DNA from 2 places in the Bacillus cihuensis genome. Region 1 is predicted to be linked to the other one. Evidence: riboswitches for the same ligand, from Rfam matches in the RefSeq annotation. Region 1 holds a riboswitch; the other holds the start of a gene.
What was found. A riboswitch is a leader RNA that binds a small molecule or an ion and turns the genes downstream of it on or off. The one in region 1 is predicted to bind S-adenosylmethionine.

Region 2: another riboswitch for S-adenosylmethionine. It lies ahead of V179_RS0103315 (2,3-diketo-5-methylthiopentyl-1-phosphate enolase); the one in region 1 lies ahead of V179_RS0113910 (LLM class flavin-dependent oxidoreductase).

The regions. Positions count from the first base shown of each region.
Region 1 covers NZ_KI632495.1:1,680,744-1,688,747, forward strand. Annotated here, with positions in the region: gene V179_RS0113900 (MetQ/NlpA family ABC transporter substrate-binding protein) at 21-836, opposite strand; gene V179_RS30720 (hypothetical protein) at 1,111-1,326, opposite strand; gene V179_RS0113910 (LLM class flavin-dependent oxidoreductase) at 1,550-2,938, opposite strand; SAM riboswitch class I at 3,095-3,197, opposite strand; SAM riboswitch class I at 3,367-3,483, shown strand; gene V179_RS0113915 (acyl-CoA dehydrogenase family protein) at 3,562-4,719, shown strand; gene V179_RS0113920 (HIT family protein) at 4,936-5,358, opposite strand; gene V179_RS0113930 (putative bifunctional diguanylate cyclase/phosphodiesterase) at 5,909-8,004, opposite strand, start outside.
Region 2 covers NZ_AYSD01000010.1:741,451-749,454, forward strand. Annotated here, with positions in the region: gene V179_RS0103305 (CitMHS family transporter) at 1-1,233, shown strand, start outside; gene V179_RS0103310 (AbrB family transcriptional regulator) at 1,787-2,869, shown strand; SAM riboswitch class I at 3,171-3,275, shown strand; gene V179_RS0103315 (2,3-diketo-5-methylthiopentyl-1-phosphate enolase) at 3,349-4,572, shown strand; gene V179_RS0103320 (2-hydroxy-3-keto-5-methylthiopentenyl-1-phosphate phosphatase) at 4,542-5,252, shown strand; gene V179_RS0103325 (methylthioribulose 1-phosphate dehydratase) at 5,249-5,890, shown strand; gene V179_RS0103330 (1,2-dihydroxy-3-keto-5-methylthiopentene dioxygenase) at 5,940-6,470, shown strand; gene mtnK (S-methyl-5-thioribose kinase) at 6,552-7,835, shown strand; gene mtnA (S-methyl-5-thioribose-1-phosphate isomerase) at 7,792-8,004, shown strand, end outside.

The sequences.
Region 1 (8,004 bases):
AGAAGCAGGAGAACGCCCCCCTACTTCATCCAATCTGGTTGATGGAATCCTTGGAACTCTTCTTCAATCACTTTCTTAAATTCTACGGATTCTACTGCATCCTTGATGTCCTTCACAAATTGTTCATCTTTATTTTCCGTTAGAACCACGACACGATTAATGATATTTTCTGGCAGCTTATCCCTTACAAGTGCCTTCGTTAAGTCCAGTCCTGCCGCGATGGCAAAATTCCCATTGATTGCTGCAAGGTCAACAGATTCTAGTGCTCTTGGTGTTTGAGCGGCTTCGATTGGTTTAAATTTAAGCTCTTTGGGGTTACTAATGACATCCTTTTCAGAGGCACGAAGAGGATCGGCATTACTGTCAAATTCGATTATGCCATTATCCTTTAACACCGTTAAGCCCCTTGCTAGATTGGTAGGATCATTTGCAAGTACAATGGTACTGCCTTTCTCAATCTCATCCAATGATTGATACTTATTAGAATAAATACCGATGGGTGCTGTCGGTACCGTAATCACACTCGTTAATTCCATATCATTTTCTTTTGCGAACGCATTCATATATACCTCGTGCTGAAACAAGTTTGCATCCAGTGATCCGTTATTCAGTGCTGTATTTGGCTGTATGTAATCGTTGAATTCTTTCACGGTTACCTTATAGCCTTTTTCTTCTAAATAAGGCTTGACTCCTTTTTCTAGCATATCACTGTACGGGATTGTCGCCCCCAGTACTAATTCTTTCTTTTCACCGGCAGAGGATGAACTACCTGAATTACAAGCAGATAAAGCACCCATGACAAGTATGAATAGCAAAACAAAAATTTGTTTTTTCAATTTAACCACTCCCCTGTTTTTAGCGTTTGTTTACTCTTTTCGCGATATGCCCCCCTATATATTGGAATAGTTGCACTAAGACAACCACCAAAATGAGGTTTGTGTACATGATCGTATTATCATAACGATAGTACCCGTAACGAATAGCTAAATCCTCGATCCCCCACCCCAATGATTCCAACCATAGCGGAATAGACGATTAAGATAATGGCAGTCATGGTAAAGCCGGTCATCAATCCTGGCTTGGCTTCTGTAAGGATAATGTTTGTGATGATTAACCCGAAGTCCAGACAGCAACCGCAGCTTCGATGACTCCTTTATCAAATCTCTTGCAGATGATTCTACTAATTCTGCAAAAAAAAGGAATCCCCGCTACCGCTAGAGTCACCGTCGCTGCTAATGGTCTAATGGTTGTATCCACGAGAAAATTTTTAAATAACATTAAGAATACGATCAGGATAAACGGAATGGAACGGATTAGGTTGATCAAGATCTCAAAAACCTGTTTAATCCATATATTTTCTTAAAAATTCCGCGATCCGTGATAAACAAAACCATTCCTATAGATAGGCCCACCAGAATCGCGAATATTTCTCCCTTCTCGATCGTAAGCGAAACGTCATCTACACCCACAATCGTTTCCTTTTTACCCCTAAATTCCTTCTTAATGTGCTTCAACTCAATCATCCGGCTATTCCACTCCGCTCCTATTTTTACCGCTCGGTAAGGACACGTCTGTACTGGCTACCAGGATGGTCATCCGGCAAAATACTTTTCCCCCTAGGAAATAACTTTTCTCGCAATGTACCTGATTGATACTGCTTCTTATATAATCCCCGCTCTTGCAAGATTGGAATCACTAACTCAATAAAGGATTCCAAATCACCAGGCGTCACCAAATGGTTTAAATTGAAGCCGTCTACTCCTGATTCTTCAAATTGACGTTGTATAGCGTCCGCAACCTCTGATGGGTTCCCAACAATAATTTGGGTTCGATCTAATGACTCGAATCGTTTAAGTGCTTCACCAACAGATAATTTCTTCGGTGCATCCTTCGTTAAAGTAGCTGCTTTATAATGGCCGCCTTCCGTCGATTTCTTATATTCAAACGGCTCATTCGGATCCACGCCCTCAAACTCGGCAATGTCATAACCGCTAGCTCCGAACTGTGCTTTAGCAGCATCTGAACTCCATACTTTGTTATATTCCTCGAACTTCTGCCAAGCCTCTTCCGTCGTTTCGGCAACAATAACACTCAGAAAAGAAATGATTTTAATATTATCTGGATTACGACCATGCGTTTGTGCTCGCTGTCTAATATCCTCTGTGTAAAAACGAATTCTCTCAGGTGTGGGACCACCGACAAATATACACTCTGCATGTTTGGCTGCGAATTCCCTGCCGCGTTCCGATGTTCCCGCTTGATAAATGACAGGCGTGCGCTGAATGGAAGGTTCAGTTAAATGCGGCCCTTCCACTTTAAAATAGGTGCCTTCATGATTGATTTCATGTACTTTTTCGGGATCTACCAATGTATTCGTTTCCGCATTTTCAATCATGGCATTGTCTTCCCAGCTTTGCTCCCAGAGTTTATAAGACACCTCAAGGAACTCATCGGCTTTATTGTATCGTTCATCATGTTTGATCATATCTGGTAACCCAAAGTTTCTGGCTGCATTTGGGAGATAAGAAGTCACAACATTCCATGCAATTCTTCCCTTTGTCAAATGGTCTAAAGTAGAAAACCGTCTTGCATTTCCAAATGGTGGTTCATAGGTCGTACTAACTGTGATTGCGAATGACAAATTTTCTGTTACACTGGCCATCGCAGAAATGAGCAGCGATGCATCGTTCACTGGCACCTGTAAGCCATCTCGAATGGAAGGATCTTTACTCTTCTGATAAATATCATAAATGCCAAGGACATCTGCAAAAAAAATCGCATCAAACTTGCCTCGCTCCAATAGCTTTGCTAATTCAATCCAGTAGTCCAAATCCTTGTACCTGCGATGACGCTTATTGTCTGGATGCTTCCAAAGCCCATGGGAATTGTGCATCGAACTGCTCATATCAAAAGCATTTAAAATGATTTGTTTAGTCAATTTTTTTTCCTCCCTGTATTATATGATTTTTCTTATCCGCAAACTCGGATTAAAAGAAACGAAATAGGTTTCTCAGACTCCATTCAAAGTCATAAAAAATCCCCTTCTTTTACAAGAAAAGAAGGGGATTGATTGCCATACGAAAGCATACATCCCTTCTTATCTTTCAAGCATTTCGCTCGATGGAATTGGCACAGTACTAAACTAGTCTGTTGCCGAGGTTTCACAGGGCCAGTCCCTCCACCTCTCTAGATAAGAAAAACATTTTCATTCAGCTATTTACAAAAATATACATGAAGATTAAAATTATGTCAAATTATTTTTAACAATTAAAATAATAATTATATTATGAATTTTTCATAACTTTAGTATTGACAATTATTAGAATTCCATTTAATGTGAGGCTATCAAATAGAATACGTAACAAATTCTTATCAAGAGTCAGGGGAGGAAGTGGTCCTACGATCCTGCAGCAACCATTTATCCAAAGTGATAAGTAAAGGTGCTAATTCCAGCAGACAGTTCCAATGTCTGGCAGATGAGAAAGAGCAGCTAAGAAACAAAGTCCTCTTTCGTCAGCGAATGAGGACTTTTTTGATGTTAAGAAAATGGAGGCAAATGTTATGACCATTGTTCATCAGCAAATACCCGTCAACAAAACGCAAGAAGGACGAATAAAACAAGCAAAAGTATTAGCAGATATCTTTAAAAAAAGAGCAGCTAAAATCGACAGAGAGGGCGAATTTCCCTATGAAAACTTTGAAGATTTAAAGGAACAGGGCTTCTTAGCACTCACTGTTCCGAAAGAATATGGTGGTGCTGGAATTGATTTATATGAATTTCTATTCATTCAGGAAATCATCGCACAAGGTGATGCACCAACCGCTCTTTCCCTTGGCTGGCATCTAGGCTGCATCCTTGAGGCAGCCGAAAGAAGACACTGGAAAGAAGAAAGCTTTGCCAAGCTTTGTCAGTGGATTGTTCATGACAACGCCCTGATCAATGTGGCACAATCCGAACGCGCAACGGGGAGCCCTTCCAGAGGCGGGATTCCCACCACGACTGCCATCAAAGAAGGCAACGGCTGGCGGATCAATGGCGTTAAATCCTTCACCTCCATGGCCGTCGCACTCGATTATTCAATCGTCACTGTCGATGTCAATCAAACTGGCAAGAAAGGCTTTGTACTTGTTGATCATAAGCTGGAAGGTGTGTCTGTGGAAGAAACATGGGATAGTATTTCGATGCGGGGCACAAAGAGTGATGATCTGATTTTAGATCAAGTCTGGGTAGAATCGGATGCATTATTGGTACAAGAAGAGCTTAATCAACCCCATCCGAATGGCTGGTATCTTCAAGTACCTGCTGTGTACATTGGAATCGCCCTTTCTGCAAAAGAGTATGCTGTATCTTTCGCATCTACCTATCGTCCTAGTACACTGCCAGGTCCAATTAGTGATGTACCGGACGTAAGAAGAAAAATAGGAAAAATGGAACTAGAATTATTTAACGCTCGGGAAGTGTTATTTTCTGTTGCAAGAAAATGGATTGAATACCCTGAGAAACGGGCGTACATGGGTTCAGAACTAGCCGCCGTGAAATATATTGCAACAAACAGCGCGAATAGAGTCGTAGATTTAGCGATGAGAATTGTTGGTGCAAGAAGCCTTTCTGCCGAATCCCCCCTACAGCGCCACTTCCGGGATGTTCGTGCAGGTCTTCATAACCCGCCGACAGATGATGCGATTGTATACAGCCTAGCCAAAACTGTGTTAGATTGAAGAAGCGAGGGGACGGTTCTCATGTCTCCCTTCCCCTATGCTTTCAAAATTTTTGCAGCCTGGCGTTGTGATACCTCTTCGATTACTTTTACTTTTCGCAACACTTGATTTCTTTTTAACTGAGGCGAATTCTTTACTTGTACGGTAAATAAAAAAACAAAAGATGCCCCATTCGGTGCACCTCTTATTTTACAAATTTCTTTTCAACGTTTGTTGTTAGAGATATTTTTTAATGCTTGCGATCATGTCCTTATATTCTTCTGCTTTTAAGTATGTTTTACCTGGGTTCATTTCAAAGGTGGAACCCCATTCGTCTTTATCTTCATACTTAGGGACGATATGCATATGCATATGATGCATTTTATCACCATATGCCCCATAATTAAGCTTATTTGGTTGGAAAGCTTTGTCCAAAGCCTCCCCTACTTTTTTTACATCATTCATAAATGCCGCCAATTTATCTTGATCGAGCTGAAAAAGTTCTTTTACATGATCCTTATACACGACATTGCATCTGCCCGTATACGTCTGCTCTTTAAATAGAAAAACAGTAGAAACATCCAACTGACAGATTTCAATCATTAAGTTGTCGCGACTTTCATCCTCCATGCAATACATACAATCTTTATTACGCTCCATCACCCTCAGGTCCTCTCATGTTAGAAAATTCTAGACTTTCTAATTATATCACTATCATTTTCCTTTTGTGTTTTTTTATTAGTAAGGTTCCTTTGGAAGCAAGGATTAACTTCTATTTAATGGAGCGATTTTCTCTGAACTTCGAATAAATCTATTACTTTTTGCTCGAACAAATCTTCAAGTGCCTCTGTTCCTTCCTTCTCAACAAATAACAGATGCAACTTCTTAAATGCAAGGTGACGGTTCTTATGAGAAAATTATATATGTACAAGCTTTTAGTAATCGAGGTCACATCTATAAATATTAACAAGGCAAGATTATTCTAAAAAAGACCTTTCTGAATGAAAGTGCCCCTCTGTCAAATAGACTTTAAGCCTGAACCCTATTTTCAAATGGCTCAGACTGTTTCTTGTTTTGACGTGTTTCTTCTATTATATACGGATACTTTGTAAATCTCTTTTGACTCCTTTTTACCCCTAATTCTTTCACGCTTTTATCAGCGTCATTCCTATCATGTGGACTGAAAAGGAGCAAGCGAACCGCCCGTTGCTTACAGTAATTTTTCAAAATCCTCCACACATACAGGGCGGCTGAACAAGTACCCTTGAAACTCATCGCATTGTATTTCTTCTAGAAATGATTTTTGAATGTTATTCTCTACACCTTCAGCAATTACTTGGAAGTTCAAGCTTTTCGCCATTAGGACAATCAATTTCACAATGGCTGCATCTTTTTCGCTATTCTCTAAAGCAGAAATGAAGGAACGGTCTATTTTTAGGCGATCAATTTGAAATTGGCTTAAATAATGGAGCGATGAATAACCTGTTCCGAAATCATCCATGGCTATTTTAAAGCCCATTTGTTTTAACAAGTTTAATTTAGCTATGTTACTCTCAATTGGACCCATCGCGATACTTTCAGTAATTTCTAACTCGATTTGATTTGGATCGGCTCCGGTTTCATTGATAATCTTTGAGATCATTTCAATAAAATTATTTTGCTGAAATTGTAAGGAAGAGATATTCACGGCAATTCTTAATTGAGTAAACCCTTTTTGACTCCAAAAAGAGGACTGCTCACATGCTTTCCGTAAAACTCTTTCTCCAATTGGCAAGATTAGTCCCATTTCTTCGGCAATTGGAATAAAATCTGATGGAGGTACTAGCCCATAGCCAGGTCTATTCCAACGTATCAATGCTTCTGCACCAACGATTTCTTGATTGATCAAGGAGATCTGTGGCTGGTAGTATAAGATAAATTCGTCCCGCTCTAGAGCCTTTCTTAATGAAGTTTCTAACTTTATCGTCGATTCCATGCTCATTGAACCATTGTAAATTTCACAATCATTTTTTCCTTTTTCCTTTACTTTGTACATGGCCGTATCTGCTGCCATCATTAAAGCATCTAAGTCATCCCCATGATCAGGAAAAATAGACACCCCAATACTCGGAGTAATATTAAGTTCAACACCCTTAATATAATAGGTCTCTCTTAAGGTAGTTAATAGAGATCCTGAGATGGCTTCTATCTCATCGATATTTGTATTTTCGATTAATAATGCAAATTCATCCCCGCCTAGTCGACAAACAAATTGATCTTGATTTAGACAACTGATTAATCTGCTTCCTACTTCTTTTAATAAAAGATCACCATAGGAATGTCCAAGACTGTCGTTAATTTGTTTAAAGCGGTCCAAGTCAAGCATCATAAATGCCATTCGCTGTTGCAACTCATCCGAATTGCTGATCGCTTGTGAAAGTCTTTTCTCCATAAATCTACGATTCGGTAACCCAGTAACAACGTCATGTAAAGCGATATATTCCATAGAATTTAGCGTTTCTACTAGTTTATCCGTTCTTTCCTTGACTTTCCCTTCAAGGTCTTCATTTAATTGATTTAAATCGTTCACTAATTTGTCATTTTCTAACAAAGTTAGGATTTGTCTCAAAATGGCTAATAATATGGTTAAAAACAGACCTAGTACAACAGGATGAGCTTTGTACAACAAGGAAATGAAATAAATGGAAAGGATAAGAACACCCAAGTAAGGAGTAATAATTTTTAAAAAGTGACTTTTATTTTTTCTTTTTTGATTGATGCTAGTCTCTTTCTTTGGAGAGGGAACATAATGGATTCCAGCTAAACCTATTAAGAGAATGGATAGAATCCATAATGGTTCATTGATACTTCCTACAGAGTATATATTCATCACCTTTAAATAGATAAAAATACTATCTGCAATAATCTGTGTTAAAAAACCAGAAACGAAAAGGAATCTTGTCATTTTAGAGAAAATGCTACCTGATGCGAAAAAAACACTTAAAACCCCTACGAATACACCTAAATCTAAAATTGGATATAGTAACTCCGCGATATTTACCATCATATTGGTATGTTGATGGATCAGTGGATTAATTAAAAAGATCCAACTAAATGTAGTGGCTGCCGTCATAACGATTAACAAATCAAGAAAGAACCGAATAGTGAGCAAATGGCTTTTTATTTTATTCAAGATAATCAGGAGTGCGATAAAATAGAAGCCATTTTGCAAGATCCAAAATCTCTCAGAGATCGTATTGGACGCTCCATCAAGATTAAGAATAAATGCATTGTAACTCCAAATCAACGTTCCAATTAGATAACTCA
Region 2 (8,004 bases), on a different contig from region 1:
AGACTTTCAGCTATGATTGCTCTCATTGTCGTGCCAATTGTATTTGCACTCATAGGTGGTTTCGGGAGTGAGATGGGTCCAATGGCGTTAGAGGGAATCAAAAGTGTTGCTCCAACGGGAATCATGATATTATTTGCGATTTTATTCTTTGGTGTTTTGATTGATGCTGGAGTTTTTGACCCAATAATTAAGACAATTCTTAAGTTGGTAAAAGGAGATCCTGTAAAAATTGCCATAGGGACAGCTATTTTGGCTCTGCTAATTTCACTGGATGGAGATGGAACGACCACATATATGATTACAATTTCTGCAATGCTTCCCCTTTATAAAAGGATTGGCATGAGACCACTTCTCTTAGCAGGGATTGCTGTTTCCGCTTCAGGCGTTATGAATCTACTACCTTGGGGAGGGCCGACAGCAAGGGTGATGACCGCATTGAACCTTGAAATGTCAGACGTATTCACACCTGTTATTCCTTCTATGATTGGCGGTGTTCTATTCGTTTTGTTCATGGCTTATTGTCTCGGGAAAAAAGAAAGAAAAAGAATTGGTGTCATAGAGTTTGACTATCAGGGAGTAGCTCAACAAGCGGCTACAACTGAGGAATTGTATGTAAAACGCCCTAAATTAATTGTATTTAACTATGCTTTAACGATTACCTTATTAGTAGCACTAATCATGGAATTACTGCCATCAGCCGTTTTGTTCATGATTGGTTTTGCCATAGCCATAACGATAAATTATCCGAAATTGAGTGACCAAAAAGAACGTGTAGCAAATTATGCTGATAATGCTTTATCTGTTGTTTCGATGATTTTTGCCGCTGGAATTTTCACTGGAATTCTTGCAGGAACGGAAATGGTGGATGCTATGGCAAATTCGATGATTCAGCATATTCCAGATGTTATGGGTTCGCACTTTGCTGTAATCACGGCAGTTATTAGTGCGCCGTTTACGTTCTTCATGTCCAATGATGCCTTTTACTACGGAGTACTTCCATTACTAGCTAAGGCTGGAGCTGCTTATGGAATCGACCCAGCTTTGATTGGAAGAGCTTCTCTTTTAGGATTGCCTGTTCATTTATTAAGTCCTCTTGTTCCTTCTACCTATCTATTGGTCGGGATGGTTGGAGAAGATTTTGGAGCATTACAGCGTTCCTTCTTGAAGTGGGCATGTGGTTCAACAGCTGTCATGATTATTGTAGCTATTGTATTAGGAATCATCCCTTTTTAAACTCGCGAAAGATATAAAAGGGGACTTTTAGACGTTTTTGTGCAGTAGCTTACACTTTTCATACTATTAAATTTTTCAGATGTGCCTAACGTGTATCTTACAGAAAGCAAGTTTTCTGTATATACACGTCTTTTTGTCTATTGCGAAATGCTTTCTCTTGCTTTAACGGAAAGTCAAGACTTCCCCCTCAAGGCTTAGAGGAATTGAAAAAGCGTAGGTGGGGGATGCCCGTAAAAGCCCAATCGGGTTTGTAGTGTCGCTTTACCCACACTGTGTGGAGGTTTTAGCGACACTAGAACGGGACTACAATCAGTGGAGGATGAAGAAAAACCCCCATTGATTGAAGTTCCACTTTATTGGTACTTGTTCAAACTGGAGAGTGCTTCAAGATAATAGTGCTTTGGCAAGTTCGAAACAATTACGGAGCTAATATAATCTTTACTTATGGTTAGTCATATCAAAATTATATTTTATTTATAACTGTCCATTCATTATAATTATTCATATAGAGAGCGGAAAGAAGGACGATGTAAAATTGAATAAAAATATATGGATGTTTATTGTTCTAAGTAGCGCAGGTGGTTTTTTACTTTCGTTGACAGGTCTGTCGATCGGATGGATGCTTGGAACATTACTCTTCGCTGCACTCATTTCTTTCGTATCACCAAATTTTCTAGGGACGAAAGGTCTACCGAAATACTGGCTAAATATAGGGCAGTGTATTTTAGGTATTGAACTAGGTCAAAAAATTAATCTATCTGTTCTTACAGTCTTTCAGCAACATTGGATTGTTATTATAGTCATGCTACTGCTTTCAATTATGTTTTCATTACTTTCAGGTTTGGCACTTTGGAAATTTAGCGAAACTAATATGCTGACTAGTTTTTTCGGTACGGCACCGGGTGGACTATCGGCTATGCCAGGAATGGCTGAGGAAGTCGGTGCCAACACAGCGGTCGTTAGTATTATCCAAACGATGCGTGTTTTTCTTGTTATTTTAATTATTCCGATTGTCGTGTCCTTATTGGTGGTAATTCCGACGGCACCGGTTATCGTACAATCGCCAGGCGCTGTTTTTGAAATCCATCACTTATTATGGAGTCTGGTGCTTGCTGTCGTTGCCTATGGGGGATATCATGTAGGTAAATATTTGAAATTTCCGGCTCCTTGGCTCCTTGGAAGCATGGTTGGAGTCGCCGTTGTTCAATCCATCACATCTACCACTACTGGACACGATATGATTGCCTTCTGGCCACATAGTATCATGGTCGTATCGCAGATTTTAATTGCCGTATCGATTGGCTCCCGTTTTCGCAAAGAAATGTTTATTGGTTTAAAACAAACATTAGTTGTTGCCTTCATCAGTACGATCATGTTAATCGTAGCGATGTTTGCGTGTGCTTATTTTGTTTCAGAAATCACAGGAATGGCGTTTATGACCACAGCCCTTGCGTTCGCACCGGGTGGCGTTGCGGAGATGGCGACAACAGCAGTCGTACTAGATGCTGATTCCACATTTGTAGTGGCTGTGCAGGTGCTCCGAATTATCGTAGTTTGTCTCGTGATGCCGCCAATTTTCAAATTGCTGCATAAGTGGGAAAATCAAAAAAGTGTTCATACACATATCTCAGCATAAGTTTATTAGTAAGGTAATAGACGGATAAATAAGGCAGTGGGAATTCATTTACTAAAATCCTGTAAGCAGGTATTTAACTAATTTTATCCCGCATTAACGGAAGTCAAAGCCCCTATCTCAAGGCTTAGAGGAATCGAAGAAGCTAATGTGTGTGGGGGGCTACTGTCCGTAAAGCCTGATTGAAGTTTCACTTTAACTAGTAATCAAAATATAAAAATAATTTAAAATACATTGACAGTAATCATGCAAAATGGCATAATTTATACGAAATTACATTAAACTTAAATTTTTTATATACAAAATCTTATCAAGAGCAGGTGGAGGGACAAGCCCGATGATACCCGGCAACCGACTTATTTTTAAGCACGGTGCTAATTCTTGCAGCAGAAATGCTGATAGATAAGAAGTTGTTTTTTATTCGGAAACCTCTTCTTATTGAAGGGGTTTTTTATATTTTTTAAAAGGAAGAAGTGGCGAAAATGAGCGAAGTAACAGCTGTGTACAGCATAATATCTGATTCATCAAGCTTGGAAAAAAAAGCCGAAGAAATAGCGCTTGGTCTAACGGTTGGTTCTTGGACGAACCTGCCGCTGCTCGAACAAGAACAATTAAAAAATCATAAAGGTCGAGTTGTCACGGTCAAAGAAGTGGATGAAGAGAAGGTATCTGGAAAAAACGTTGGCGAACTTCACATTGCTTTTCCAGCGGCTAATTTTTCAAAAGATATTCCTGCTATCCTGACGACAACTTTCGGAAAATTATCTCTAGATGGAGAAATTAAATTAGTAGATTTAAAGTTTGATCAAGACCTTTTAAGCCATTTTCCAGGACCTCGTTTTGGAATTGCAGGCATTCGCGAAAAGCTTCAAGTCTTTGATCGTCCTTTAATTATGAGTATTTTCAAGGGAGTGATTGGGAGGGATTTAGATTATCTGCTCAACCAATTACGAGAACAGGCATTGGGTGGTGTTGACCTAGTGAAGGACGATGAAATCCTCTTTGAAAACCCTCTCACTCCTCTTGAAAAAAGAGTAACAGAAGGAAAGAAAGTACTTGATCAAGTGTATGAAGAAACTGGTCATAGAACGTTATATGCCGTGAATTTAACAGGAAGAACGTTCGAATTAAGGGATCGAGCTAGAAAAGCAAGAGATTTAGGAGCGGATGTTTTGTTATTTAACGTTTTTGCTTATGGTCTTGATGTCTTACAAAGTTTACGAGAAGATGAGGAAATTGCTCTTCCAATTATGGCTCACCCTGCCGTTAGCGGTGCGTTCACTTCATCAGAAAAATATGGGCTTTCTCATGCCTTACTGTTAGGGAAATTGGAAAGATTGGCAGGAGCGGACTTTTCCTTGTTTCCTTCACCATACGGCAGTGTAGCTTTGGACAGAGATAAGGTGATAGCGATAAAAGAGGAGCTAATAAAGAAAACACAGATTAAATCGGTATTTCCTGTACCATCAGCTGGGATTCACCCAGGTCTCGTACCTTTATTGATCCAAGATTTCGGAAAGGATTGTGTCATTAATGCAGGTGGAGGCGTTCATGGACATCCACAAGGAGCGCAGGGTGGTGGTAAGGCGTTTCATCAAGCAATTGAATTGGTGCTTTCTGGGGATGCGTTTTCAGAAGAAACTGCTGCATTTGAACTTCAGGAGGCAGTCCGGCTATGGGGCTGGAAGGATGTGGTTGCGAAGTGAATAATCCAATCATTTTTTGTGACTTTGATGGTACGGTAACAAAGAAAGACAATATTGTTAGTATAATGAAGCAATTTGCTCCACCAGAATGGGAGATGTGGAAGGATCATGTTTTATCTCGTTCGGTCAGTATCCAAGAAGGGGTAGGCAACATGTTTCGTCTCCTTCCAACTTCACTAAAACAGGAGATTACTAAGTTTGTTTTAGAAAATAGTGAGATTCGCGAAGGGTTTAGTGAATTTGTTCAATATACGAAAAAGCAACAGATCCCCCTTTATATCGTAAGTGGAGGGATGGATTTTTTTGTTAGACCAATTCTCGCCCCGTTTGACTCTATTGCCGGGGTGTTTTGTAATCAGGCTGATTTCTTAGGTGAAACGATTCAAATACAATGGCCACATCCTTGTGATCAGACATGTACGAATCAAAATTGCGGCTGTTGCAAACCTGCGATAATCCGACAACTATCGAATGCCAAGACGCATGCAATAGTCATTGGCGATTCTGTAACAGATTTGGAAGCTGCGAAAATTTCTCATACTGTCATAGCAAGAGATTATTTAGCTGAAAAATGCGGAGAGTTTTCGATTCCATTTCAACCTTTTGATACGTTTTATGATTGCATAGACATTTTAGAGAAATTACAAATAAGTAGTCAAACGAAGGGGGTTGGAAAATGAGTGTGTTACTTACTCGTCATCATGAGCTTATGGAGATAAAAGCTGAATTGGCCGAGAGAGATTGGTTTATGGGCACGAGCGGTAATTTAGCGATTAAAGTACAAAATGATCCATTGCAATTTCTTGTCACGGCAAGCGGGAAAGATAAACGAAAAAAAACAAATGAAGACTTTCTGCTTGTGGATGGTGATGGAAATCCTGTCGGAAGCACGAATGTGAAGCCTTCTTTTGAGACGCTGCTGCATTGTGAAATATACAAAAGAACGGATGCCGGCTGCAGTCTCCATGTTCATACAGTAGCGAACAATGTGATTTCTGAATTGTATGGCGACGTGGGGAAAGTGGTTTTTCAAGGTCAGGAGCTAATAAAGGCATTTGACCGGTGGGATGAGAATGCAGAGTTAATCATTCCAATCATCCGGAACTATGCGGATATTCCTAGATTAGCAGCAACCTTTGCTTCCTTTGCGAATGAAAATAAAGGAGCCGTGTTGATTCGTAATCACGGAATCACTGCATGGGGGAAAGATGGCTTTGAAGCTAAAAAAATTCTCGAAGCCTGTGAGTTTTTATTTCAGTATCAGCTCACATTACTTCAGGCAAAAGCCGGACTTTATGGAGCAAGACACTTGACTTAAAAAGTCTAATAAGTTCGATTTATCTAATAAATTTTTAGGAGGAAATATGATGACAACGATTGTTATTCAAGGAACTAATGAAGTAATTGATAACCAAGAGGAAGTAATTGCATTTTTGCAAGAACAAGGCGTGATTTATGAATCATGGGATATTTCAAAATTACCAGTTCACTTACAAGAGAAGTATGTGTTAAGTGATGAAGAAAAACAAGAGATATTAACAGTTTTCCAACCTGAAATTACGGATATCGCAAACAGAAGAGGCTACAAGGCTTGGGACGTTATTTCACTTGCAGAGCATACGCCAAATCTTGACGAGTTATTAAAGAATTTCCAGCGTGAGCATCACCATACAGATGATGAAGTACGATTTATCGTGAGTGGGCATGGCGTTTTTATTATTCAAGGAAAAAATGGCCCGTTTTTTGAGGTTCACTTACATCCTGGAGACCTCATTTCTGTTCCTGTCGGGGTTCGTCATTACTTCACGTTAGATGACGATCGCAGAGTAGTTGCCATACGAGTTTTTGTCACAGCAGAAGGTTGGGTGCCTGTTTACGAGGAAGAAGCTGCACGTTAAATTATCATAATATTTAAAGTAGTCATATTACTAGTTTCAAATAATTTTTCATTGAGTGTGGCTGTTTAGGAGGGGGTTTATATGAAGGACTTTACGACTAGCTATTTTACGATGAATGAACAAGATGTCGTAGATTATGTGCAAAGTAATCTGGATTTCTTTGCACATAATGCCGAGCTTGAATGTCGTGAAATTGGCGATGGGAACTTAAATTATGTGTTTAGAGTAGTTGAGCCAAAGAGTGGTAGATCTATTATTATTAAACAAGCGGGACCGGTAGCCCGTATTTCTGATAGTTTTAAAGTTTCTCCTGACCGCAATCGGATTGAAAGTGAACTATTGAAACTTCATGACGAACTGGCTCCAGGTTTTGTTCCCATTTTCTATTCGTATGATCCTATTATGAATTGCTGTGTAATGGAGGACTTATCGGATCATGAAATTATGCGAACAGCACTTTTGAGTTATAAAAAATTCCCGTTATTTGCGGAGCATATAAGTACATTTTTAGCTAATACATTATTGCTAACATCGGATGTTGTAATGGGACATAAGGAAAAGAAAGAATTAGTGAAGAAATTTATTAATCCAGAGTTGTGTGAAATAACTGAGGATTTAGTCTATACAGAACCATTCTACGATTGTGAGCAAAATGATGTATTTGAAGGGACAAAAGAATTTATTCGAGATCATATATGGAATGATAAACAACTAGGACTAGAAACGGCCAAGTTGAAGTTCGAGTTTATGACGAATACCCAGTCATTGCTTCATGGTGATCTCCATACCGGATCTATTTTTATCAAGGAAAATTCCACGAAGATTATTGATCCTGAATTTGCCTTTTATGGTCCAGCTGGCTATGATGTCGGCAATGTAGTGGCTAATCTAATTTTTGCTTATGTGAATGCTAGTTTCACAATCGTAGATGAATCGAAACGAGAAGAATATTTGGGTTATTTGGAACAAACAATTGAGGATGTTATTCGATTGTTTCAAGAAAAGTTTTTACAGTTGTGGGATGAAAAAGTAGCAGAAAAAACAGCGATGGTACCAGGCTTTAAAGAGACATATGTAAATTCCATTATGAATGATGCAGCAGCCGTTACTGGTCTTGAGCTATGCAGAAGAATTATTGGGATTGCTCATGTTAAAGATATTACATCCATATCGAATTCGAACGACCGTGTTCAAGCAGAAAAAATTTGCTTAACAGTAGGAAAGACCTTTATTCTCGAGCGGTCCCAAATCAAAACAGGTGAAGACTTCGTTAAGGTCTTGCTAGAAAGTGTTCAAAAAGTTAAGGAGGCAAACAACAACGATGACATCACCAGTAGAAACGATACAATCGGTGCAGCTCAATGAAGAAGATGAGCTGATTCTTTTAGACCAAACTCTCTTGCCAATTAAAAAAGTTTTTTTACATCTTTCCACCATTAAAGAAATTTGGGATGCCATTTATCATTTAAAAGTACGGGGAGCACCAGCAATAGGAATTGCCGCTGCATATGGAATTTATTTAGAAACAAAAAAA